Regions from separate parts of the Arthrobacter sp. NPDC056691 genome, predicted to be linked through region 2. Evidence: riboswitches for the same ligand, from Rfam matches in the RefSeq annotation. Region 2 holds a riboswitch; the other holds the start of a gene.
What was found. Region 2 has a riboswitch for glycine ahead of gcvP (aminomethyl-transferring glycine dehydrogenase). Riboswitches for the same ligand answer to the same signal wherever they lie in the genome.

Region 1: it holds a riboswitch for glycine, as region 2 does, so the genes downstream of both, gcvP (aminomethyl-transferring glycine dehydrogenase) here and gcvP (aminomethyl-transferring glycine dehydrogenase) in region 2, are expected to answer to the same signal.

Annotation. Positions count from the first base shown of each region.
Region 1 is NZ_JBHTXX010000015.1:46,337-52,946, reverse strand. It holds gene gcvT (glycine cleavage system aminomethyltransferase GcvT) at 1-116, opposite strand, end outside; gene gcvP (aminomethyl-transferring glycine dehydrogenase) at 193-3,051, opposite strand; glycine riboswitch at 3,242-3,340, opposite strand; gene ACFRAU_RS13555 (TetR/AcrR family transcriptional regulator) at 3,531-4,070, opposite strand; gene ACFRAU_RS13550 (MFS transporter) at 4,137-5,711, shown strand; gene ACFRAU_RS13545 (Dps family protein) at 5,792-6,271, opposite strand; gene ACFRAU_RS13540 (nitrilase-related carbon-nitrogen hydrolase) at 6,487-6,610, shown strand, end outside.
Region 2 is NZ_JBHTXX010000001.1:420,560-427,169, forward strand. It holds gene ACFRAU_RS01935 (methylenetetrahydrofolate reductase) at 42-851, opposite strand; gene purU (formyltetrahydrofolate deformylase) at 883-1,836, opposite strand; gene cycA (D-serine/D-alanine/glycine transporter) at 1,833-3,323, opposite strand; glycine riboswitch at 3,472-3,569, opposite strand; glycine riboswitch at 3,766-3,866, shown strand; gene gcvP (aminomethyl-transferring glycine dehydrogenase) at 4,015-6,610, shown strand, end outside.

The DNA of each region.
Region 1 (6,610 bases), on a different contig from region 2:
TGGTGCTCGGCCAGTTCGGAGCCGTATTTCAGGGGCATCTGCCAGCCGCCGAAGTCGGTGAACGAGGCGCCCAGCTTTTTGTGCTCCTCGTAGAGGGCAGTGTAGTTCTCAGTCATTGAGGAATCCTTTGGGTGGGGGGGTGGCTGAGCCTGTGGAGACCCGGGTTTGCCCAGGCTCAACGGCCGGATGGATCTAGTTCTCGAACGCTTCGATCGGAGGGCAGGAGCAGACCAGGTTGCGGTCACCGGCTGCGCCGTCGATGCGACCCACCGGCGGGAAGTACTTGTCCTGCTTGTGGGTGTGCCCGGGGAAGACGGCCTGCTCGCGCGGGTAGGCGCGGTCCCAATCGGAGCTGATCGCGGCCGCTGCGGTGTGCGGGGCGTTGCGCAGCGGGCTGCCCTCCACCGTGAAGTCGCCGTTTGCCACCTGGTCGATCTCGCCGCGGATGCTGATCATCGCCTTGATAAAGCGGTCGATCTCGCCCAGGTCCTCGGACTCGGTGGGCTCCACCATCAGGGTGCCGGCCACCGGGAACGCCAGCGTGGGGGCGTGGAAACCGTAGTCGATCAGGCGCTTGGCCACGTCCTCGGCGGTCACGCCAGTTTTGGCCGTGAGTTCGCGCAGGTCCAGGATGCACTCGTGCGCCACGAGGCCGCCTTCGCCTGTGTAGAGCACGGGGAAGAAGTCGTTGAGGCTGGCCGCCACGTAGTTCGCGGCGAGCAGCGCGGACTTGGTGGCCTCGGTCAGTCCGCTGCCGCCCATGAGCTTCACGTACGCCCAGGAGATGGGCAGCACGCCAGCGGAACCGAAGCGCGAGGCGGAGATCGGAACGTCCTTGCCTTCGGTCCAGGTTGCCGCGTCGCCCGGCATGAACGGTGCCAGGTGCGCCTTGGCCGCGACCGGGCCGACGCCGGGTCCGCCGCCGCCGTGCGGGATGCAGAACGTCTTGTGCAGGTTCAGGTGCGAGACGTCGCCGCCGAACTTGCCCGGCTGCGCCAGGCCGACCAGGGCGTTCAGGTTGGCACCATCGATGTAGACCTGGCCGCCGGCCGCGTGCACGGCGTCGCAGACCTCGCGGACGTCGGCGTCGTAGACACCGTGCGTGGACGGGTAGGTGATCATGATCGCCGAAAGGACGTCCTTGTGCGCCTCAATCTTCGCGTACAGGTCGGTGTGGTCGATCGTGCCGTCGGCGGCGGTGGCCACGACGACCACCTTCATGCCGGCCAGCACGGCCGAAGCCGCGTTGGTGCCGTGCGCCGAGGCCGGGATCAGGCAGATGTTGCGCTGCTCATCGCCGCGGGACCGGTGGTAGCCGCGGATGGCCAGCAGCCCCGCGAGCTCGCCCTGCGAGCCGGCGTTGGGCTGGATGGACACCTGGTCGTAGCCGGTGATCTCGGTCAGCTGCGCCTCAAGGTCGGCGATGAGTTCACGCCAGCCCTCGGTCTGGGAATCCGGGGCGAACGGGTGGATCGAGGCGAACTCCGGCCAGGAAATGGCTTCCATCTCGGCCGTAGCATTCAGCTTCATGGTGCACGAGCCCAGCGGGATCATGGTCCTGTCCAGCGCCAGGTCGCGGTCGGAGAGCCTGCGGATGTAGCGCAGCAGCTGGGTTTCCGAGCGGTGCGTGTTGAACACCGGGTGCTGCAGGTATGCGGAGGAACGCTCGACGGCGGCGTCCAGGGCGAACCCGTCGGTCGCCTCCACTGCCTCGGCACCGAAGGCTGCGAGAAGGTCGGCCACGATGGCCGGCGTCGTGGTTTCATCGGCGGAGATGCCGACGTTGTCCGCGTCGATGCTGCGGAGGTTGATGCCCTTCTGCTCGGCGGCGGCGATGATGCCGGCGGCCTTGCCCGGGACGGAAACCGTCACGGTGTCGAAGAAGCTGGTGTGCAGGACGTCCAGGCCGGCGGCCTTGAGCGAGGCGGCCAGGGTCCTGGCGTGGCCGTGGGCGGTCTCGGCGATCGCTTTCAGGCCCTCCGGTCCGTGGTAGACGGCGTAGAAGGACGACACGATGGCCAGCAGCGCCTGTGCGGTGCAGATGTTGGACGTGGCCTTCTCGCGGCGGATGTGCTGCTCGCGGGTCTGCAGCGCAAGGCGGTAGGCGGGAACACCGGCGGAGTCCTTGGAGACGCCTACGAGACGGCCCGGCAGGGAGCGTTCAAGACCCTTCTGCACGGCCATGTAGGCAGCGTGCGGGCCGCCGAAGAACAGCGGCACGCCGAAGCGCTGGGCGGAGCCGACGGCGATATCCGCGCCCTGCTCGCCCGGCGGCGTGATGAGGGTGAGGGCCAGCAGGTCGGCGGCCACCGTCACCAGGGCGCCGCGTTCCTTGGCGGCGGCGATGACCTCACTGTGGTCGAAGACCCGGCCGGAGACACCGGGCTGCTGGAGGACGACGCCGTTGATGTCGCCGTCGGGCAGTCCCTGGGACAGGTCCGCCACCTCCACCTCGAAACCGAGGGCCTCGGCGCGGCCCTTGACGATGGCAATGGTCTGCGGCAGGCAGTCCGCATCCAGGACCGTCTTGCCGTCATGCGCGGCCTTGTTCTTGTTGGCCCGGCGCATCAGCAGCACGGCCTCGGCCACGGCGGTTGCTTCATCCAGCAGCGAGGCATTGGCGATGGGCAGGCCCACGAGGTCCTGGACCATGGTCTGGAAGTTCAGCAGCGCCTCGAGACGGCCCTGCGAGATTTCCGGCTGGTAAGGGGTGTAGGCCGTGTACCAGGCCGGTGCTTCGAGGATGTTTCGGCGGATCACCGGGGGCGTCACGGTGTCGTAGTAGCCCTGGCCGATCATCTGGACGGCGGTCTTGTTCTTGGCAGCCAGCTTCCGGAGTTCTGCGAGTGCTTCAACCTCGCTCAGGGCCGGGGCGAGCTCCAGCGGTGAGTCCTGCCGGATGTCATTGGGCACTGCCGTATCAACCAGCGCGTCGACAGAGTCGTAGCCGACGGCCTTGAGCATGGCTTCGACGTCGGCCTGGCGGCGTGCGCCGATATGCCGGTCGACGAAGGACGAGGAGGCTGAATTAACGGTCAAAAGGAACTCCATAACTAAGGCGACGCAGGGTACGCCACATTGATTCGGGTTCCTCCCCGCTCTGTATTGGACCTGAGAGTTTCCGCGTTTGCTGCGCCTTCGCACAGCACCGCTTGCACCGTCGGTGAGCACAGCACGCCCTGAACCGTCCGCGCGGAGGCGGAAAATTTCAAGCGGGCAGCCTGCTGCTTTCCAGAGTTGCCTTGCCGCGGCGGTACATGGGCCTGAGAGATTCCTGGGGAGGTTTTGCTCCTACGGCGCCTGCTTGTACCTACTTGCAGGACTCTCCCGCCGCAGATCAAAGGCTTATTCAATTGTGCGGTGACAGCTGTCACAGAGGCTATTGTCCTACGCCGGGATCGCGTCCGCAAACTGTGGCGGCGTGGGCTGGCACACCCCCGGAGACGCACGTGCGAAATCGCCGGAAAGCTGCCAGTTCGCCGGAGTTTCCGGCGACTACGCAGGTTTCCGGCGATTTCGACGGCGCCGGCCTACGCCCTCAGCCGGTCAAGCGCGGCGAGGAGGCTTTCGACGTCTGCCGCGGCCTCGGACGGCGTCGCCGCCGGGCCGACGGACAGCATGGCGTTGAAGTAGAGCCCGTCACCCATGTACAGCACCGCTTTGGCCAGGCCCGGCCCCACGTCGCGGGCGATCTCGCCGAGCCACCGCTGCTGGATGTGGGCGAACCGGCGCCGGGTCTCCTCGTGCGCCACCTCGGCAAGCCGGGTCGCGGCAACGATGGCGCGGTCCAGCGGGGTGTCCGCCCAGACCGACGACTTGATGAAGTATGCGGCTGCACCCTCGGGAGCCGCGGCCATGGCCTGCGCGTCCGCTTCCGCGAACTCATCGAGCCGGTCCAGCAGGACGCCGATCAACGCTTCCTTGTTCGGGAAGTGGTACAGCAGCCCGCCCTTGGACACGCCGGCACGGGCAGCCACGGCATCGAGGGTGGCAGCGCGCTCCCCCACCTCAATCAGCAGGGATTCAAACGCATCGAGCACTGCGCCGCGGGCGACCGGTTTTCTGGGCATGGCTTCCATCATGCCCGGTCCCACCCGGGGTTTATAACTATACCGTCTGGACGGTATAGTTATTTCATGACCATCCACCCAGCCCTTTCCCCGGAGCGCACTCCCGCAACCCAGGCCGGCGGCGGCGTGCGCGACTGGTTCGCCCTGGCCCTGCTCATGTTCCCGGTCCTCCTGGTCGCCGTGGACAACACTGCGCTGACGTTCGCCCTTCCCGCGATCGCCCGCAGCCTCGACCCTTCGGGCGTGCAGCTTTTGTGGGTGGTGGATGCCTATGCCCTGGTCCTCGCCGGGCTCCTGGTGGCGATGGGCAGCCTCGGCGACAGGATCGGCCGCCGCCGGTTGCTGCTGGTCGGCATTTCGGGCTTCGCGGCAGTCTCCGCGGCGTCGGCATTCGCGCCGAGCGCAGAATGGCTCATCGCCGGCCGCGCCGCCCTCGGATTCTTCGGCGCCATGCTCATGCCGTCCACGCTGTCGCTGATCCGCAACATCTTCCGGGAGCAGGGCAGGCGGCGGCTGGCCGTGGCCATCTGGGCGGCGGGCTTCTCCGGCGGCGCAGCACTGGGGCCGATCTTTGGCGGCTGGCTGGTGGAGCATTTCTGGTGGGGCGCTGTCCTGCTCGTGGCCGTCCCCATCATGCTGCCGCCCCTGATCCTGGGCCGCTTCCTCATTCCGGAATCCAGGGATCCGAACCCCGGCCGCGTGGACCTGGCCAGCGTGGCGCTGTCGATGCTGGCCATGGCGCCGGTGGTCTACGGCATCAAGGAACTGGCCACCCACGGACCCGGCGTGACGTCATTCGGAGTTCTGGCGTTTGGCCTGGCCATGGGCCTCGTGTTTGTCCGCCGCCAGCAGGCCCTCGCGTCCCCGCTGCTGAACGCGTCCCCACTGCTGGATATGTCGCTGTTCAGGAACCGCGTGTTCAGCACGGCGATCACGGCCAACGTCCTGGCGCTGTTCTCCTACAACGGCTTCATCCTGTTCCTGGCCCAGCATCTGCAGCTGCTCGAAGGCATGTCGCCGTCGGAGTCGGGCACCGCCATGCTGCCGGCCCTGACGGCCACCGTGGTGGCGGGCCTCCTCGTGGTTCCGCTGGTCCGGAAGGTGCGGCCGGGATTTGTGGTGGCCGCGGGGCTGGCGCTGAGTGCCGCCGGCTACGGCGTGGTTGCGTTCGGGAATCACGACGCCGGGCCCACGGCGCTGCTGGCAGCGCTCCTCGTTTTGGCGCTGGGTGTGGGGTCGGCGGAGACCATTTCGAACGACGTGATCCTGGGAGCCGTGCCGGCGGAGAAATCGGGAGCGGCTGCGGCGATTTCGGAGACGGGGTATGAAGTGGGCTCACTCCTCGGAACAGCCATCCTGGGATCCATTCTGACGGCGTCGTACCAGCAGCACCTCGCCCTGCCCGACGGTGTTGGCCAGACGGTCCCGGCAGCGTCGGCGGACCAGGCCCGGGAAACGCTGGCCGGCGCCATGGAGCTCGCCGGCTCACTTCCGGCCCCGCTGGCCGAGGCGCTCACTGGGGCCGCCCGGGCCGCGTTCGATTCGGGCGTCCACATCACCGCGGCGATTGCACTGTCACTGATGGCAGCAGCGTCGGTACTGGCCGCCGTCGCACTTCGCCGCATCCCGCGCGCGAAGTAGCCGGCACAGAAACGGGCAGCCCCGGAGAATCTCCCCGGGGCTGCCCGTTACCGTCGGCGCGAGCGTGTCCCGCTGGCCGGCTACTTGCTGTCGGGATGCGTGACGCTGGCCGACGCCTTCATGTTCTCGGCACCGACCATCCACGCGTACTGTTCGAGCTTTTCGATGAAGGTGTGCAGCAGGTCCGCGGTGGTGGGGTCTTCCTCATCCACCTCGTCATGGACCTTGCGCATGGTGCCTACGGCCGCCTCGAGTGCCGCCACAATGCGGTCGATCGCATCCTTGGTGTTGATGAGCCCGTCGGGGAACTGCGGAAGGTGGGTCGACTTCGCCACGGTGGCGGTGCGGCCGTCCGGCAGGGCGTGCAGGGCGCGCATGCGTTCCGCGACGTCGTCGGCAAAGGCACGGGCGGCATCCACGATCTCGTCGAGCTGAAGGTGCAGATCCCTGAAGTTGGTTCCAACGATGTTCCAGTGCGCCTGCTTGCCCTGGATGTGCAGTTCGATCAGGTCCGTCAGGACGGCCTGCATGTTGTTGGTCAGTGTCGGTGAAGCCTTCATGAATCCTCCTCGATTGGTCCAGTGGTTTTGACGCTACCGCAGCCGCCCCGGCACGGGGAGCCCGGGCGCCCCAATTTCACGATCAGCTTACTTACTACTTGGCGGGTCATAAATGATCGGCATTCAAATACCCCTTGCCACACCCCCGCCGCGCATGCATACTAAATGAACGTCATTCATTTAGTGACGGTCGTCTCACTGGAGTAATCATCATCATGATCGAAATAACTTGCCTGAACGCGCCTGCTTCGCTCGCCCGGACAGCGCCGTCCGGCCGTCCCGCCCTGAGGATCGGCGTCGTGCAGCACCGCTGGCACAGCAGCGCCGCCGCAGTCCGCG
Region 2 (6,610 bases):
GGCCACAACTGTACGTTCGCGCTGTAGTTACAGGAGTTGGATCAGGAGGCCTTCGCGCCTTCCCTGCTGCCCCAGTTCATGGCGGGCTGGGTTTCGACGTTGTTGAACGTGTAGAGGTGGATCCCCGCAAGCGCAGCTTCCATGGCGGCCAGTTCGGAAACCAGGGACTCGGATGAGTAGCTGCCGGCGTTCAGGAGCCTGCGCGCGAGCGGCCCCTTGCGGTTCAGGAACTTCAGCGAAGGGCCTACGCCGATCTTGGTGGCCAGCGAGATCAGCTTGGCCCGCGGGACGGCCCCGGCCACTCCTGCCCAGATCGGGAGATCGACACCTTCGCGGCGCAGCAGTTCGGCGTACCAGCCCACCTTGGACGCAGAAAAGCACATTTGCGTCACCACCTTCGAGGCCAGGTGCTGTTTATCCAGCAACACATCGAGCATGTGCAGCTCGTTGTGCTTGGGATGGCCTTCCGGATATCCGGCCACGCCGATGGCCATGGTTCCGCCGGTCAGGTCGGCAATGTCCTCCATGAGCCGGAAACTGTTGCCGTAGGGACCGGCAGCCTCCGAAGCGTCACCGCCGATCGCGAAAACCTCCGTGACCCCGGCAGCCCCGCAGTCGCGGAGCATGCCCGCCAGCTGGGCCCGGCTCCCGATGCTTCGTGCCGCAAGGTGGGGAATCACCTTGTAGCCAAGCTGGCCAAGTTGAACCGAGGTCCGCACGGTGGCCCCAACCCCGTGGTGCGGCAGGCAGGTCACCGTGAGCGTTGATCCGGCGGGAACGTGCGCCTGGACTTTGGCAATGATGCCGTCCGTGGGGATGATCTCCAGGCGCAAAGGCAAGTGGTTCGTCATGAGCAACTCCAGGTCTGGGTGGATGGGCTTGTCAGCGGAGGATGACCGTCCGGTTCCCTGACAGGATGATTCTTCCTTCGGCGTGCCAGCGCACAGCGTTCGTCAGGGCCCTGCACTCAGCATCCTTGCCTACGGACACCAGATCCGCGGGAGTGTAGGTGTGGTCGACCTCAATCACCTGCTGCGCAATGATCGGTCCTTCATCAAGCTCTGAGTTTACGTAGTGGGCCGTGGCGCCGACCGTCTTCACTCCACGCTCATGCGCCTGGTGGTACGGCTTGGCGCCCTTGAAGCTGGGCAGGAAGGAATGGTGGATGTTGATGGCCCTGCCGACGAGCCGGGCGGTGGCGGAGTCGCTGAGAACCTGCATGTAGCGGGCCAGGACCACGAGTTCCACGTCGAGCGCGTCCACGAGTTCCAGCAGGGCGGCTTCCGCCTGCGGCTTGGTCTCCGGCGTCACAGGGATGTGGTGGAACGGGACCCCATGCCAGGCCGCGAGCCCTTCGAGGTCGGGGTGATTGGACACGACAGCCGCTATCTCCACCGGCAGTTCGCCGCTGCGGGCGCGGACCAGCAGGTCGTTGAGGCAGTGATCGTATCTGGACACCATCACCAGGATCCGCTGCCTGCTGTCATGGCGCTCCAGGCGCCAGTCCATGTTCCACTCGCCGGCCAGCGGCGCGAAGCTATCCCGGAGCTGGTCGACGGCGGACCGGTCAACGGCGGCGGTGTCACCCGTGGAGGCCGTCGCGGCGAAGTGCACCCTCATGAAGAAGTGCCCCGCGGTCCGGTCACCGAACTGCTTGAGGTCAACGATGTAGCACTCCTGGCTGAGCAGGAAATCCGCGACCGACCGGACGATTCCCAGGGAATCCGGGCAATGGAGGGTGAGTACAAATTCCGCGCCCGTACCGGGGGTCTGGGCCCCGCGGGCCTGACCCTCCGCCTGTGCAGCAAATGTCGGCTTTTCCTCGGTCCTGATCATCCCTTGACGCTTTCCTTCTCCTCGAGACGCCGGCCCGCCTGCTCGCGGGCGGCGGTCTCCTCAGCCTGGAGCTCATGCTGGAAGGCTGCGTAGCGGGCCAGGTGCGCAGGCCGGCGGCGCAGAACCAGCCAGGCCGCACCGAGCAGGACGAACCAGGCGGGGGTGATGAGCAGCGCCGCCAGGGTGTCCGGCTGGGTGGTGAGGGTCCACAGAACGAAGGCGAAGAACGCGAAGACCACCCACACCATGGGAATGCCGCCGGGCATCTTGAACCTGGAGGCAGTGTGCAGGTGGGGACGACGCCGGCGGAAGGCAATGTAGCTGGCGAGGATGATCGACCAGACGAAGACGAAGCAGACAGCGGAAACGGTGGTGACCATGTCGAACGCCTTGCCGACGTCCTGGCCGGCGTACATGAGCACCACTCCGGAGAGCAGCAGGACACAGGACAGGAACAGGGCGTTGTTGGGAACCTTGCGGCGGGACAGGCTGCCGAAGGCGGCCGGCGCGTCGCCTTCCTGGGCCAGGCCGTAGACCATGCGCGAGGTGGAGTAGATTCCCGAGTTGGCCGAGGACATGGCCGAGGTCAGCACCACGAGGTTGACCACCGTGGCGGCGGCTCCGAGCCCGGCCAGCGAGAACATCGCAATGAACGGGCTGTGGCCGGCGGCGAACTGGGTCCAGGGCGTGACGGACATCAGGATGATGAGGGCACCCACGTAGAAGAGCAGGACGCGCACCGGGATGGAGTTGATGGCTTTGGGGAGATTCTTCTCCGGGTTCTTGGCCTCCGCAGCCGTGGTGCCCACCAGTTCGATGCCCACAAAAGCGAAGACGGCAATCTGGAAGCCAGCCACAAAACCCATGAATTCGTTGGGGAAGAAGCCGCCATGGCTCCACAGGTTGGTGAAGCTGGCCTGTCCGGCGTCGCTCTGGAAACCGGTGAAGATCATGAACAGGCCCACGACGATCAGCGCGGCGATGGCGATGATTTTGATGAGCGCAAACCAGAATTCGGTCTCGCCGAACGCCTTGACAGTGGTCAGGTTCAGCAGCAGCAGGATGGCGACCGTGGCCAGGCCCGGGATCCAGAGCGGAAGTCCCGGCCAGAGCTCCCGGGAGTACCCGGCGATGGCGATGACGTCCGCGATTCCGGTGATCACCCAGCAGAACCAGTAGGTCCAGCCGGTGAAGAACCCCGCCCATGGGCCCAGCAGGTCGGCGGCGAAGTCGCTGAAGGACTTGTAGTTCAGATTGCTCAGCAGCAGCTCGCCCATGGCCCGCATGACGAAAAAGAGCATGAAGCCGATGATCATGTACACGAAGATCACGGAGGGCCCGGCCGCGGAAATGGTCTTGCCGGAGCCCATGAACAGGCCGGTGCCAATGGCACCGCCGATGGCGATTAGCTGGATGTGCCGGTTGCTCAGCTGCCGCTCCAGGCGGGGAGCCTCACCGGCCGGGGAGGCAGGAGGATGAATCGTCATAAGGAACTCCATCGTTCAAGTGGCCTTGAATGGCCACACTGATTCGGTTCCTCCCCGCTCTGTATTGGACCTGAGAGATTCCGCGGACATGGTCTTCCGCTTGCACCGTCGGTGAGACAGGACGTGCCTGCCTGCTTTCCAGAGTTGCCTCGCCGCGGCGGTACGTGGGCCTGAGAGTTTCCTGGGGAGGGTTTGCTCCTACGGCGCCTGCTGAACGTACCGGCAGGACTCTCCCGCCGCAGATCGTAAGCATTTTCAGTTATGGGATGGCAGGGGCCGTGAGCATGCCCGGACGGTCGTCCCGGACCGGTCAGCTCAGCCGGCTAGCCACCGGTTCAGTGTGGTCTCGGTCACGAAGAAATGTCAAACGGGGGCCGGATTTGGCATGCAGGGAAATGTCCGGTAACTTGTGAGCCGAATCACCCACATCTTCATAGCCTTTCGACCCGTGGCGGGAGAGTCCTCCCAGTCATTCACCGGGCAGGCGCCGTAGGAGCAAATCCTCCCCAGGAATCTCTCAGGCCCCCGTACCGCCACGGCTAGGCAACTCTGGAAAGCAGTTCGGGTAACCGGGCTCACCGACGGTGCAAGCGGAGAACCAAGTCCGCGGAATCTCTCAGGTCCAATACAGAGCGGGGAGGAACCCAATCCATGCCGTGCCACTCGTGGCCGGCCAGACCTGGAGTTCCTCATGACGATTCAATCTCTTCCATCAACTTTTGCCGACCGGCATATCGGCGCCCGGCGCCAGGCCGATATCGACACCATGCTCAAGACCGTTGGCTATGACACGGTCGAAGGCCTCGTTGATTCCGCCGTTCCGGCGTCCATCCGCCAGGAGAATGCCCTCCGACTCACCGCTGCCCTCAGCGAAGTTGAGGTTCTCTCCGAGCTTCGCCGCCTGGCCGCCAGGAACAAGACCGCGGTGCAGATGATCGGCCAGGGCTACTACGACACCGTGACGCCCCCGGTGATCCGCCGAAACATCCTGGAAGCACCCGCCTGGTACACGGCCTACACCCCGTACCAGCCGGAGATCTCGCAGGGCCGTCTCGAGGCGCTGCTGAACTTCCAGACCATGGTCCAGGACCTCACGGCCCTCCCCGTTGCCAACGCGTCCCTGCTGGATGAGGCGACCGCCGTGGCTGAGGCCGTGCTGCTCATGCGCCGGGCCAACAAGAACAAGGACGCCAAGGACGGGAAGACGGTCCTGGATGCGGACTGCCTGCCGCAGACCATCGCCGTCGTCCTGGGCCGCGCCGAAGCGCTCGGTTTCGAGGTGGAGGTTGCCGATCTCTCCCAGGGACTGCCCGACGGCGACATCAACGGCGTCGTCCTCCAGCAGCCGGGCGTTTCCGGCCGGGTCTTCGACCACAGTGAGGTCATCGCCGCCGCCAAGGAGCGGGGTGCGCTGGTGACGGTGGCCGCCGACCTGCTTGCCCTCACCCTCATCACGCCACCGGGCGAGCAGGGCGCGGACATCGCCGTCGGAACTGCCCAGCGCTTCGGCGTGCCGCTGTTCTTCGGCGGCCCGCACGCCGCCTACATGGCCGTCCGTGAAGGCATGGAACGCACGCTCCCCGGCAGGATCGTCGGAGTCTCCAAGGACAACGCCGGTGTTCCCGCCTACCGCCTCGCACTGCAGACCCGCGAGCAGCACATCCGCCGCGAGAAGGCCACGTCCAACATCTGCACCGCACAGGCGCTGCTGGCCATCGTGTCGTCCTTCTACGCCGTCTACCACGGCCCCGACGGCCTGAAGGCCATCGCCGAAACCGTCCACAACAACGCCCGCGTCCTCGCGACCGCGCTCAGGACGGCGGGCCGCGAACTCGCCAGCGATTCCTTCTTCGACACGCTCACCGTGCGCGTGCCCGGCAAGGCCGCCAAGGTCATCACGGCGGCCGAGGCCCGCGGGATCAACCTGCGCCTCATCGACGCGGACACCGTCGGCGTTTCCTTTGATGAGACGACGACGGCGGCAACACTTTCCGCTGTAGCCGTCGCCTTCGGCGCCGGTCCCGTAGGGGACGCAGCGGGCTTCGAACTCCCGGAAGCCGTGCTGCGCACGTCCGATTACCTCCAGCACCCGGTGTTCAACACGCACCGCTCCGAAACCCAGCTGCTGCGCTACATCCGCAGGCTCTCCGACCGCGACCTGGCGCTGGACAGGACCATGATCCCGCTGGGCTCGTGCACCATGAAGCTGAATGCGACGGCCGAGATGGAAGCCATTTCCTGGCCGGAGTTCGCCTCGATCCACCCGTTCGCCCCGGACTCCCAGACCGCTGGCTGGCGCGAACTCATCGATGGTTTGGAAGCTGACCTCGCCGAGATCACCGGCTACGACCAGGTCTCCATCCAGCCCAACGCCGGCTCGCAGGGCGAGCTCGCCGGGCTGCTGGCCATCCGCGGCTACCACCGGTCCCGCGGCGATGAGCAGCGCAACATCTGCCTGATCCCGGCTTCGGCGCACGGCACCAACGCGGCTTCGGCCGTGCTGGCCGGCATGAAGGTGGTCGTGGTGGCCACCGCCGCCGACGGCACCATCGACCACACCGACCTGCACGCGAAGATCGAGGCAAACAAGGACGCCCTGTCCTGCATCATGATCACCTATCCGTCGACTCACGGTGTCTACGACGCCGACGTCCGCGAGGTCTGCGACGCCGTGCACGCGGCCGGCGGCCAGGTCTACATCGATGGTGCCAACCTGAACGCCCTGGTCGGCCTCGCGCAGCCGGGCAAGTTCGGCGGCGACGTCTCGCACCTGAACCTGCACAAGACGTTCTGCATCCCGCACGGCGGCGGCGGACCCGGCGTCGGCCCGGTCGCGGCCAAGGCGCACCTGGCACCGTTCATGCCGGGCGATGCGAACAACGCTTCTTCCGACAACGCAGGAGCGGGACACGGCGTCGCCATTTCCGCCTCCCGCTTCGGCTCCGCCGGTGTGCTGCCCATCTCCTGGGCCTACGTGAAGCTCATGGGCGGCAGCGGCCTGACTGAGGCCACCAAGTCCGCACTGCTCGCGGCGAACTATGTCGCTGCGCGGCTGAACGAGTTCTTCCCGGTCCTCTACACGGGTGACAGCGGGCTGGTGGCGCACGAGTGCATCCTGGACCTGCGCGACCTCACGGGCAAAACCGGCGTGACCGCCGAGGACGTGGCCAAGCGCCTGATCGACTACGGCTTCCACGCCCCCACCTTGGCGTTCCCGGTGGCCGGCACCCTCATGGTGGAGCCCACAGAGTCGGAGGATCTGGCCGAAATTGACCGGTTCATCGACG